2 linked regions of the Sagittula stellata E-37 genome follow. The protein of the gene in region 1 interacts with the protein of each later gene in a pairwise test. Links are inferred from orthologs where the notes say so. Each region holds a gene or a part of one and is shown on either strand. Other genes may lie near its edges.

Region 1 (6,051 bases):
GGCGGTGCTGTGGCGCGGCCCCGAAGGGCTGGTCATGCTGGACGAGACCGGCATGACGGTCGGACCGGCGGCGTCCCGAGCAGAGCATGTGGACCTGCCGGTGATCGCGGGCGAGGCGGCGGAAGAGGCGGTGCCCGAAGCGCTGCGGCTCTGGGCCGTGGCGGGCCCGCTGAAGGAGCGGCTGCGCGGGTTCGAGCGGATGGGCGCGCGGCGCTGGGACGTGGTCCTCGATCGCGACCAGCGGATCATGTTGCCCGACAAGGGGGCCGTCCAGGCCTTCGAACGGGTGATCGCGATGGCCATGGCGCCGCAGGTGGACCTGCTGGCGCGCGATCTGGTTGCGGTGGACCTGCGGCTGCCCCGGCGGCCGACGATCCGCATGACCGAACATGCCACACAAGAGATGTGGCGTATCAAGTTGATAGAGGCAGGCCAGCAATGATGTTCCGGCTGATTTCGGAGGATGATGGGCAATGATCGAACTGTACGAGTCCCAGCGGGCGATGCGGAACATGCGTCGCGCGGCGATGCAGCGGGGTGTGATCGCCATCCTGGATGTGGGCACGTCCAAGATCGCCTGCCTCGTCCTGCGGTTCGACGGGACGGAGACGCGCGACGACGGCATCGGACCGCTTGCCGGGCAGTCCGGGTTCCGGGTGATCGGGGCCGCGACGACGCGGTCGCGCGGGGTCCGTTTCGGCGAGATCAGCGCCATGGGCGAGACCGAGCGCGCGATCCGCACCGCGGTGCAGGCGGCGCAGAAGATGGCGGGCATCCGTGTCGACCACGTGATCGCGGCCTTCTCGGGCGCCGATCCGCGGAGCTACGGGCTGGCCGGGCAGGTGGAGGTGATGGGCGTCACCGTGGACGAACAGGACGTGGCGCGCGTGCTGTCGGCCTGCGACGTGCCGGACTTCGGCCATGGCCGAGAGGTGCTGCACGCCCAGCCGGTGAACTTCGCGCTCGACCACCGATCCGGCCTGATCGATCCGCGCGGTCAGATCGGCACGGAGCTGTCCTGCGACATGCACATGCTGACGGTCGACGCGCAGGCGATCCAGAACCTTGCGCATTGCGTGAAGCGCTGTGACCTGGAACTCGCCGGGCTTGCGTCCTCGGCCTATGTTTCGGGGATCGCGGCGCTGGTGGAGGACGAGCAGGAGCTGGGCTCGGCCTGTATCGACATGGGCGGCGGCACGACCGGCATTTCGATCTTCATCAAGAAGCACATGATCTATTCCGACAGCGTGCGGATGGGTGGGGACCACGTGACCTCGGACATCTCGATGGGTCTGCAGGTGCCGATGGCGACGGCCGAGCGGATCAAGACCTTCTACGGCGGTGTCGAGGCCACGGGCATGGACGACCGCGAGATGATCGAGTGCGGCGGCGAAACCGGCGACTGGGAACACGACCGCCGGACGGTCAGCCGGGCCGAACTGATCGGCATCATGCGCCCGCGGGTCGAGGAGATTCTGGAGGAAGTGCGGGTGCGGCTGGACGCGGCGGGGTTCGACCATCTGCCGTCGCAGCAGATCGTGCTGACCGGCGCGGCCTCGCAGATCCCCGGGCTCGACGGGCTGGCGTCGAAGATCCTGCGCCAGCAGGTGCGTCTGGGCCGTCCATTGCGGGTCCATGGACTGCCGCAGGCCGCGACAGGTCCGGGCTTTGCCGGGGCAGTGGGCCTGTGCCTCTTCGCGGCGCATCCGCAGGATGAATGGTGGGATTTCGAGATCCCCGTGGATCGCTACCCGGCGCGCTCCTTCAAGCGCGCAGTACAATGGTTCCGCGACAACTGGTGACAGGATTTTCTCCGAAAAATCCTGTCACGGCCGGAAAGTCATGTTTCCGTCAGGAAATGTGACACCGGCACGGCGCCGTTGTTGGCGGCAGGTCGCGGATTTTCTCCGAAAAATCCTGTCACGTCCGGAAGGTCATGTTCCCGTCAGGAAACGTGACACCGGCACGGCGCCGTTGATGGCGGCGGGTTGAGGATTTTCGTCGAAAACCCTGTTGCCTCGGGCGCGCGCCCGAGCGGGCGACAGCCGGATTTTCTCGCGGGAGTTTCAGGGCATCAGCGGATGGCAGGCTCGGCGCCCAGGCGTTTCCGCAGGTGCCGGAGCTCTTTGGCCGCAGGCGTGTTTTTTCGCGTGACGCCGCCGCGCGGTCCTGTTAACAAATCAGTGCATAAGCGCGGGAGAACCGCCGCAGGAGGATCGGGCAGGATCCTTGAAACACCGAATTCGAGTCGCCGCCCCGCGGGTGGTGGCTTTGTCGTGCTTGTGCCCAGGATGCGGCGGACCACTGGATATCGCGCTTTCGGCGAATACTCGCGGAAACTGGGCGGAAATGTGGCATATTTGGTGGGAATCTGCTGATTTTTGCGTGACGATCGGGCTTGCAGTGAGTAAACTGAACCCTAACAGGCCGACGACGTGCCTGGACGGGTCGAAAAGACACACACGACAAGAACACAGGCGGACGACACCATGGCACTGAACCTATCCATGCCCGGACAGGATGAATTGAAGCCGCGCATCACGGTCTTCGGCGTGGGCGGGGCAGGCGGCAACGCCGTCAACAACATGATCGAAAAGAACCTCGAAGGCGTGGACTTCGTGGTGGCCAACACCGACGCGCAGGCGCTGCAGCAGAGCATGTCTCAGAGCCGCATCCAGCTGGGCGTGAAAGTGACCGAGGGTCTCGGCGCAGGGGCGCGGGCGTCGGTTGGCGCTGCGGCCGCCGAAGAGTCGATCGAACAGATCGTGGATCACCTCGCCGGCGCGCACATGTGCTTCATCACGGCGGGCATGGGCGGCGGCACCGGGACGGGTGCGGCGCCGATCATTGCTCAGGCAGCGCGTGAACTTGGCGTGCTAACCGTCGGTGTGGTCACGAAACCTTTCCAGTTCGAAGGCGCCAAGCGGATGCGCCAGGCCGAGGAAGGCGTCGACACGCTGCAGAAGATGGTCGACACGCTGATCATCATTCCGAACCAGAACCTGTTCCGGCTCGCCAACGAGAAGACGACCTTCACCGAAGCGTTCTCGATGGCGGACGACGTGCTCTATCAGGGCGTCAAGGGCGTGACCGACCTGATGGTCCGTCCGGGTCTCATCAACCTCGACTTCGCCGACGTGCGCGCGGTGATGGACGAGATGGGCAAGGCGATGATGGGCACCGGCGAGGCCGAGGGCGAAGATCGCGCAATCCAGGCGGCCGAGAAGGCTATAGCGAACCCGCTGCTGGACGAGATCAGCCTGAAAGGCGCCAAGGGCGTGCTGATCAACATCACCGGCGGTGCCGACCTGACCCTGTTCGAGCTGGACGAGGCGGCGAACCGCATCCGCGAGGAAGTGGACCAGGACGCCAACATCATCGTCGGCTCGACGCTGGACGAAGGCATGGGCGGCCTGATGCGCGTGTCCGTCGTGGCGACCGGGATCGACGCGTCCGACAACGTCGGCGACATGCCGGTGCCGCGCCGCAAGCTGTCCCAGCCGCTGCGCCAGCAGGAAGCCGAGGCCGAACCGGCCCCCGCACCGCAGCAGCGCGCTCCGGAACCTGTTGTCGCAAAGACCGCACCCGCCGCGCAGCCGGTGCAGGCACCGCTGTTCGGCGAGCTGGACGCGGAACGCGCCGCGGCCCAGGACGAGATGGAGGACATCTTCGAGGACGAGGCGCAGACTCCGGCCGCTCCGGCGACGCAGGACGACGGCCTGCCGCCGCCGGCCTACCAGCCGCAGGTTGCCGATTTCCGCCCGCAGCCCGACAGCATCGAAGCCGATCCGAACGACTTCATCGCACCGCGCAAGCCCGCCCCGGGCGTGCCGAGCCCGGACACGCTGGATCGCCTGAAGGCGGCCGCTGCCCGGACCCGCGAAGAAACCGTCCGCCAGCACGGCGCCATCCCGGCGCACGCATCGGAAGACAAGCCGCGCTTCAGCGTCAATTCGTTGATCGGCCGCATGACCGGGCACGGCTCCGAGGCCGCTCAGCCGCAATCGCAGCCGGCGCGCCGCCAGCCGCCGATGCAGGCGCAGCGCCCCGCTCCGGCCCCGGCACCCGAGGCGGATCCGGAAGAAGACCGTATCGAAATCCCGGCCTTCCTGCGCCGTCAGGCGAACTGAGGCGGACACGCTACTACCCTCGGCTTGCCCGAGACCCTCGTGGACGGCGCCCTCTGGCAACAGGGGGCGCCTTTCCTTTTCCTTTACCTTTGTGTGGGCGGGCAGGTGGCCCGACAGGGGCGCGTTAACGCGAAGGACGGCGCCTAAATCCCTGATCGTTCATGGCCTTCCCCCGATGGTGCTTGGGGAATCGTGTCGGTCTGACACGGGTGACCTGCAGGGAGATAACAGAGGGGCGCATCCTGTCTTTGTCGTCCTGCAACACGCGGCTTTTGCCACAAAGGTGGAAAAATGCGGTCACATTGCTGTGGATAGCGCCTGTTTTTTCCCTGGTAGGGACGGTGCGTTTATTAAAGTATTCCAACGGGTTGCCTGAGGTGCCCATGCGCGGAGGCGGGGGGGCGCCTAGGGCGGCGGGGGGATGTTTCACTCGGTTACAAACTTTGATTTGAGACCTTGGCCACCCGCGCTTTATCCCATTGAACAACGACGCGCCTGTCAGACGGTGCGCATCACAAATTCGGGAAGTCGACGTGCAAACCACCATCCGCTCAGCGATCAGCTTCGACGGCATCGGCCTGCATTCCGGCCGGCCCGCCCGCCTGACCATCCGTCCGGCGGTGGCGCACCGTGGCATCTGGTTCAAACGCACCGACGTCGATCTTGGCGACACGATGATCCCGGCGCGCTGGGATGCGGTCGTGCGCTCTCCGCTGTGCACACTGATCCAGAACCGGGCCGGTGTGTCCGTATCGACCGTAGAACACGTCATGGCGGCGCTGGCCGGCTGCGGCGTGCACAACGCGCTGGTCGAGATCGACGGACCCGAGGCGCCGATCCTCGACGGGTCGAGCGTGCCGTTCGTGCGCGGCATCCTCGACGCGGGCTTGCGTGTGCAAGGCGCCCCGGTGCGCGCGATCGAGATCCTGAAGCCCGTCACCGTGGAAACGAACGGTGGCTGGGCGCGCCTGTCGCCGTCGAAGACCGGGCAGGGGCTGGACATGGTGTTCCGCATCGATTTTGCCGACCGAGCCATTGGCGTGCAGGAAAAACGCCTGAACCTGGCCAACGGGACGTTCGTGCGGGAACTTAGCGATTGCCGCACCTTCTGCCGCGCCTCCGACGTGGACGCGATGCAGAAGGCGGGCAAGGCGCTTGGCGGCACCTACGAGAACGCGGTCGTGGTCGATGGCGACAAGGTCTTGTCGCCCGGCGGTTTCCGCCATGCCGATGAAGCCGTGCGCCACAAGATGCTGGATGCGCTGGGGGATCTGGCGCTGGCCGGTGCGCCGATCCTTGGCCTTTACGAAGGCCACAAGGCCGGTCACGCCATGACCAATGCGCTGCTGCACGCGCTGTTCGAAGACGCCGATGCCTGGCGCATCGTGGAGTGCGACACGGCGACCGCTGCAACCCTGCCGGGTGCAGGTGTGGTCCAGGACGAGATTCCCGCGGTCGCCTGATCCGCTTATCCACATGAGTTATGACAGATATGTGTATTGCGCCGGTTGCTGAAACCGGCGCTTTCCACATGTTGTGGAACGCTCTGGTGCCGACCGGCAATATCTTGCGATGGATTGACAGGCCGGGGGCCAATAGGGCGTTTTGCCCGCCGATTTTCTGTGCTAGACCCTGCGCAACGGGGCCTTTATGCAAGTGGGCGCAAAGGGTTCGAGAAGAACGAAGGACGGTGTGATGACAGGGGGCAGATCGCGGGCTTTGGTGTTCGGGGTGAGCGTAGCGGCTCTGCTTTTGTCGGGCTGCGGCGAACTCAAGCGCAAGGATGTCGGGCCGGACGGCCAGCCGCTGGAGACCTACACGGCCAAGCAGATCTACGAGCGCGGCGAATACGAGATGTCGCGCAAGGACTACGAGGACGGCGCCTTCTACTTCGGCGAGGTCGAGCGCCTGTATCCGTACT
Region 2 (5,879 bases), 1.5 Mb from region 1 along the record:
GCGATGGCCTCTGCCACCGGGCGCGCATCGCCGGAAATCAGCGCGACCTCCAGCCCTTCCGCCTTAAGCGCGGCAACAGCAGCGCGGGCGTCGGGTTTAAGGCGGTCGGCCACACCGAAAACGGCAGCGATCTGCCCGTCGACCGCAACGAGCACCGGCGTCTCTGCCGCCTGCGCGGTCCGATCCAGCGCATCGGCAACCGGCGCCGTGTCGATCCCGCGCGCCGTCATCAGGCGCGGGGCACCGACGAGGATGGCACGGCTTTCCACAGTGGCCTCCAGCCCAAGGCCCGGCAGCGCGGTCACCTCCTCGGGCTGCGGCGCATCGGGGGCGGCGCGCATCAGGGCCTGGGCGATGGGATGCTCGGACCCCTGCTCTGCCGAGGCCGCAAGACGCAGCACCTCATCCACGTCGAAACCCGGCGCGGCCATGGCGTGGCTCAGCTCGGGACGTCCCTCCGTCAGGGTGCCGGTCTTGTCGAAGGCCACCAACTTCACGGTGTCGAGCCGTTGCAGCGCATCGCCCTTGCGGAACAGCACGCCCAGTTCGGCGGCGCGCCCCGTCCCGACCATGATCGACACGGGCGTCGCCAATCCCATGGCACAGGGGCAGGCGATGATGAGCACGGACACGCCCGCCACCAGCGCGAAGGTCAGGCCCGGACCGAAGATCAGCCAGACCAGCGTGGTCAGAGCGGCCAGCGCCAGAACGGCGGGCACGAACCACAACACCACCTTGTCGGCGAGTGCCTGGATCGGGAGCTTGGCGCCCTGCGCCTCTTCGACCAGCGCGACGATGCGGGACAGGACGGTGTCCTTGCCGACAGCCTCCGCCCGGTAACGCAGCGTGCCGTTGCCATTCACCGTGCCGCCGGTCACGCCCGCGCCTTCGGCCTTTTCCACCGGAGCAGGTTCGCCGGTCAGCATGGCTTCATCGACGAAGGACCGCCCGGTCAGGACGATCCCGTCCACGGCGATGCGCTCTCCCGGGCGGGCAAGCAGCAAATCGCCTTTCTCAATGTCCTCGATGGCGGTTTCAGTCACCGTGCCGTCACGGTCTACCATGGCCATCGCGGGCCGCAGGCCGACGAGATGACGGATCGCAGCGCCGGCCCGCCCTTTCGCCCGCGCTTCGAGGAAGCGCCCCAGCAGGATCAGCGTGACGATGACGGCGGCGGCCTCGAAATAGACGGCGCGCGCGGTGTCCGGCAGCAGCCCCGGCGCCATGAGCGCGACAGTCGAATACACCCACGCCGCCAGCGTCCCGAGAGCGACGAGCGTGTTCATGTCCGGTGCGCCCTTGACCAGCAGCGGCAGACCGATGCGATAGAATCGGCGGCCGGGCCCGATCAGGACGGCAGTCGTCAGGAGGAACTGGATCGTCCACCACGTCGACTGGCCGAGCGTCATGGTCAGCCAGTGGTGAAACGGAGGGAACAGGTGGCCCCCCATCTCGCCGATGAAGACCGGCAGGGTCAAAGCGGCGGCAACGGTCAGGTCACGCTTAAGCCGGGCCTGCTCGACCTGCTGGCGATCTTCGGTCGCTTCCGCGTCCTGCAACGGCTTGGCCGGATATCCGGCGTGTGTGACAAGTTGCGCCAGCGCAGAGGCATCGGTCGAACCGGTCAGGCTGACGACCTCGGCGGTTTCGCTGGCGAGGTTCACGGATGCGCGCAGCACACCCGGCTGACCGGCCAACGCCTTTTCGACACGCGCGGCACAGGAAGCACAGGACATGCCCTCGATGGCGAGGCGCGTGTGGCTTTCGGCGGCCGGATAGCCTGCTGCCTTCAATGCCGCCTGCAGCGTGGCCGCCCCTGCGCTGCCGCTGACCTGTGCTGTCTTGTTCGCAAGGTTGACGGAGGCGCTGTCTACACCGTCCGCGCCCGCGAGTGCGCGTTCGGCGCGCCCGGCGCACCCACCACAGTTGAGTTTCGTGACTTCGAATCGCAAATCGGTCATGGGTTGCGCCTCCTGACCGGTCACATAGGGGTTCCAGTAAGGGGAGGGTCAAGACCCGCTTTCCGCTTTCGCCAAGACGACGAACCTCAGCCGGAGCGGACCTCAGCCTCGATCTCTTTTCGGGACTTTCGGGAGCGTTCGGTGGCGGACTTGAGCTGCCCGCAGGCGGCCATGATGTCCTCTCCGCGCGGTGTGCGGATCGGTGAGGCGTACCCGGCCTTGTACACGATGTCGGCAAAGCGTTCGATCCGGGACCAGTCCGACCGTTCGTAGGGCGACCCGGGCCATTCGTTGAACGGGATCAAGTTGATCTTCGCCGGGATGCCCGCGATCAGCCGGACCAGCCGCCGCGCGTCCTCGTCACTGTCGTTCACGTCTTTCAGCATCACGTATTCGAAGGTGATGCGTTCCGAGTTCGACAGCCGCGGGTATTCCCGCAGCGCGTCCAGCAACGTCGCGATGTTCCAACGCTTGTTGATCGGCACCAGCTTGTTGCGGACCTCGTCGGTCGTGGCGTGGAAGGAGACCGCCATCAGGCAGCCGATTTCCTCGGCGCATTTCGCGATCTCCGGCACGACGCCCGAGGTCGACAACGTGATCCGGCGGCGCGACATGGACAGACCCTCGTGGTCCATCGCGATCTTCATCGCGTCGCGCACGTTGTCGAAGTTGTACAGAGGCTCGCCCATGCCCATCAGAACAATGTTGGACAGAAGGCGCGGCCCCTGCTCGCCTGTGCCGGTGCCCGGTTCCGGCCATTCGCCAAGATCGTCGCGCGCCAGCATGATCTGGCCGACAATCTCCCCTGCGGTCAGGTTGCGGACCAGTTTCTGCGTGCCGGTGTGGCAGAACGAACAGGTCAGGGTGCAGCCCACCTGCGAGGAAACGCACAGGGTGCCGCGGTCTTCCTCCGGGATGTAGACCGTCTCGACCTCATGGCCGCCCGCGATCCGGACAAGGTACTTGCGCGTCCCGTCGGCCGAGACCTGCTTGGACACGATTTCCGGCAATGCGATCTCGAAGGTTGCATCCAGTTTCGCGCGATAGTCCTTCGCAAGGTTGGTCATCGAGTCGAAGTCGCGGACGCCCCAGAAATAGACCCATTGCCAGACCTGATTGACCCGCATCTTGACCTGCTTTTCCGGCGTGCCCATGGCCAGAAGCGCATCGCGCAGCCCGGCCCGGGTCAGACCGACCAGATTGATCTTGCCGCCTTCCGGCAGCTTGCGCGGGATCGTCACGAGATCCTGGGTGATGGGTGCGTCAGACATGAGAGGCGTCCTTCGGATAACAAGCGGCCTGTATACAGGATTCGGGTGGAATTTCCATGCCCTTCGGCGCCACAGGGCGCGCTGCCGGCATGACAGACCCAGGATGCGACCGGTCCCTGCTGAGGTCGTGTCGCGCTTCGCGGATGTCAACCCACCGCCGACATCCGGCCTCGGGCTCCCTGCCGGAAAAGGAAAAGGGCCGGGCGTCCTGTCCCGACCCTTCTTGACCCCATCACGCCAAATGTCAGGCGGCTTCGTTCAGGACGGCGTGGGTCTGGCTGCGCCGCTCGGAATAGGCCCGTGCGGCGGAAACGAGTGCGCGAAAGATCGCGCGTTGTCTGTGTGCATAGAAAAGGTGCTCGGGGTGCCACTGGACGCCGAGCGCAAAAGGATCGCTTTCCCGCTCGATGGCCTGCACCATTCCGGCGGTGTCGCGGGCACTGACGCGCAACCCGCGCCCCAGCTTGTCCACGGCCTGCGTGTGAAGGGCATTTACCTTCATCGGCGGCTCACCCACGTAACACGCAAGCTGCGTATCGGGCACGACGCAGACTTCGCGCTTGGGCAGGATCGTCTTGATCATGGGGGCTTCGCTGAAGGTCTCCCACGCGTGCTGATCCAGCGTGCCGCCAAGCGCGACGTTCAGCATTTGCGCCCCGCGGCAGATGCCGAGGACAGGGATGTTGTCCTCCATCGCGCGCGCGGCGATCTCGGCTTCGAAGCGGTCGCGTTCACGGTCCAGACGGGCGGAAACTCCGATCTTGCCACCGTAGAGCTCCGGCGCGATGTCGTCCCCCCCGCCGATGATCACACCATCGACCGCGGCGAGGTCGGAAGGACGGCCAGCCCCCCAGCGCACACCGCGGGCGCCCGCCAACCACAGGTTGAGGTTCACAAGCGGATAGATCCGCCAGCCCGAGCGCGAAGACGTGGTCACACCGATCAGGGGAGGGGTCATTGCACGGCCTCCGGTTCCGAGATGTCTTTGCTTTGAAACAGTTTCGCCACGCGCTCTGCCCAGCGACCCTCCGCACCGGGAAGATAATGGTTGTGCTCAAGCCACGCCCGCCGAAGGGTTTCGAGCATATGGGCGTCATCGGCGACACGTTCTACCCGCGCCCACAGGTTCCACGGCCGCGCCAGCGACCACTCTTCTTCGTCGATCCGGCAATCGGGCAGACGGAAATGGAATGTCGGGCGCGCCGACAGCTTGCTTTGCGCCGGGAAGATCCGGTCGAAAAGCGCGCGGTCGTGGTGCGCAAACAGTGGCATCAGATCGAGACCGTGGTTACGAGACGAGATGTGCCGAGACGCGATTGTCATCAGGTCCGTCAGCGTGGAGAACTGGCCGTTTACCAGTTGCGTGACGAAACCATGCGGCCAGGTTTCGATGAACGGCATAAGACGCCGCGTCATGTCGAGGTCTTCAGCCCTGCGCAGCCAGGGCTCCAGCAGGCCGAAGGCGACGATGGTGTTCAGGGTATGCGGATCGTCGGCAGCCACCACCTCGGGGTTGAGGTGAACGCCGAAGCCAAGAAATACACCCGCGCGGGACCCTTTCGCCCCATTGAGCCGCAACTCGTCCAGAAGAGATCCCAGGCGGATGACCTCTTCGTGAGTCAGCGGTTCGGTGATGATTTCGACCGGAACGACGGCCTTTGCCATGCTCAGTCCCTGCTCAAGAAGCGGTATGTCCTTCTTGCGCAGGGAAATATCCAGCTCCACGCGAATGTCGCCCAGTTCGGTATCTTCGACCGTCAATTCGTGAAAGTGCGGCTCGGTTGCGGTGCCGCCCAGGAAATCTGCAACGATTGCGCCGACCCGTATCTCGCCAAGCCCGGAAAACTCGACTTCGACGCCAGTCTTGCGTTCGACACCGTCACGCGTCGTGCGGTGCGGCAGGCTGGCAAAGCTGTCGGTCATCGTCCCTCGGGTTTTCTGCGTCGTCGCTTGTTTTCGTAAGGGCAACGCGCTTCGCAGCGATAAGGTTCCAGCGGCAACCGACGTCACGCGCTGTTAAACACCTTCGCCTTGTCCGACGTGGCGGACATTTTGCCCATCAGGGTCATCGCCCAGACCAAGACCGGCAGCGAAACCACCCCCCCGATCGGCCCCCAAAGCCACAGACCGAAGAGGATGGACAGGAACACCACCAAAGGATTCAGACGCAGCTGTTGTCCGACCAGAGAGGGCGTCACGAACTGCGCCTCTGTCATGTTCAGTCCCAGGTAGGCCAGCATGGGCAGAAGGATCGAGGCGCCGGAGAAGTTCATGACTCCCGCGATCAGAAGCGAGATCAGCATCACGATCGGTCCGAGATAGAGCACGAAGTTCAGCAGGAACGCCGCCCCGCCCCAGAGCATCGCGTTGGGCAGGCCAAGCAAAGCCATCGCACCGAACACCGCCAGCCCTAAACAGGCGTTGATCGCCGTAACCGTGATGAAGTAATGCGAAACAGCCTTGTCGGCCAGCTTCAGCGAGCCTGCCCTGTGCGGAAGGGCATTGTAGATGTCCTCTCCGGTCAGCACGAAGAAAAACAAAGTCCCCAGAAAGACCAGCGACTGCGCGGCAAAGTTCGGCGCCATCCACAGCGCATCGACAAGGCTTGGCATGGCCTGCTTGACCGCTTCCTCGCCGCCTTCGGACA

What was found.
Region 2: the proteins of ftsZ (region 1) and rlmN interact in binary tests that used the Escherichia coli proteins (3 or more experiments, as listed by UniProt). The link is inferred for Sagittula stellata E-37 from one-to-one orthologs.

What each region holds. Positions count from the first base shown.
Region 1 is NZ_CP155729.1:1,692,580-1,698,630, forward strand. What follows is about bases 1,855-4,809. They hold ftsZ (cell division protein FtsZ), read left to right. Parts: upstream 1,855-2,489; coding sequence 2,490-4,130; downstream 4,131-4,809. Other genes in these bases: lpxC (UDP-3-O-acyl-N-acetylglucosamine deacetylase), read left to right, coding at 4,664-4,809. In the rest of the region: ABFK29_RS08115 (cell division protein FtsQ/DivIB), read left to right, coding at 1-442; cell division protein FtsA, read left to right, coding at 474-1,802; more of lpxC, read left to right, coding at 4,810-5,593; ABFK29_RS08135 (outer membrane protein assembly factor BamD), read left to right, coding at 5,826-6,051. UniProt on the Escherichia coli protein: Essential cell division protein that forms a contractile ring structure (Z ring) at the future cell division site. The regulation of the ring assembly controls the timing and the location of cell division.
Region 2 is NZ_CP155729.1:168,811-174,689, forward strand. What follows is about bases 1,141-3,923. They hold rlmN (23S rRNA (adenine(2503)-C(2))-methyltransferase RlmN), read right to left. Parts: upstream 3,233-3,923; coding sequence 2,048-3,232; downstream 1,141-2,047. Other genes in these bases: ABFK29_RS00875 (heavy metal translocating P-type ATPase), read right to left, coding at 1,141-1,961; ABFK29_RS00885 (gamma-glutamyl-gamma-aminobutyrate hydrolase family protein), read right to left, coding at 3,477-3,923. In the rest of the region: more of ABFK29_RS00875, read right to left, coding at 1-1,140; more of ABFK29_RS00885, read right to left, coding at 3,924-4,190; ABFK29_RS00890 (amidoligase family protein), read right to left, coding at 4,187-5,155; ABFK29_RS00895 (AI-2E family transporter), read right to left, coding at 5,239-5,879.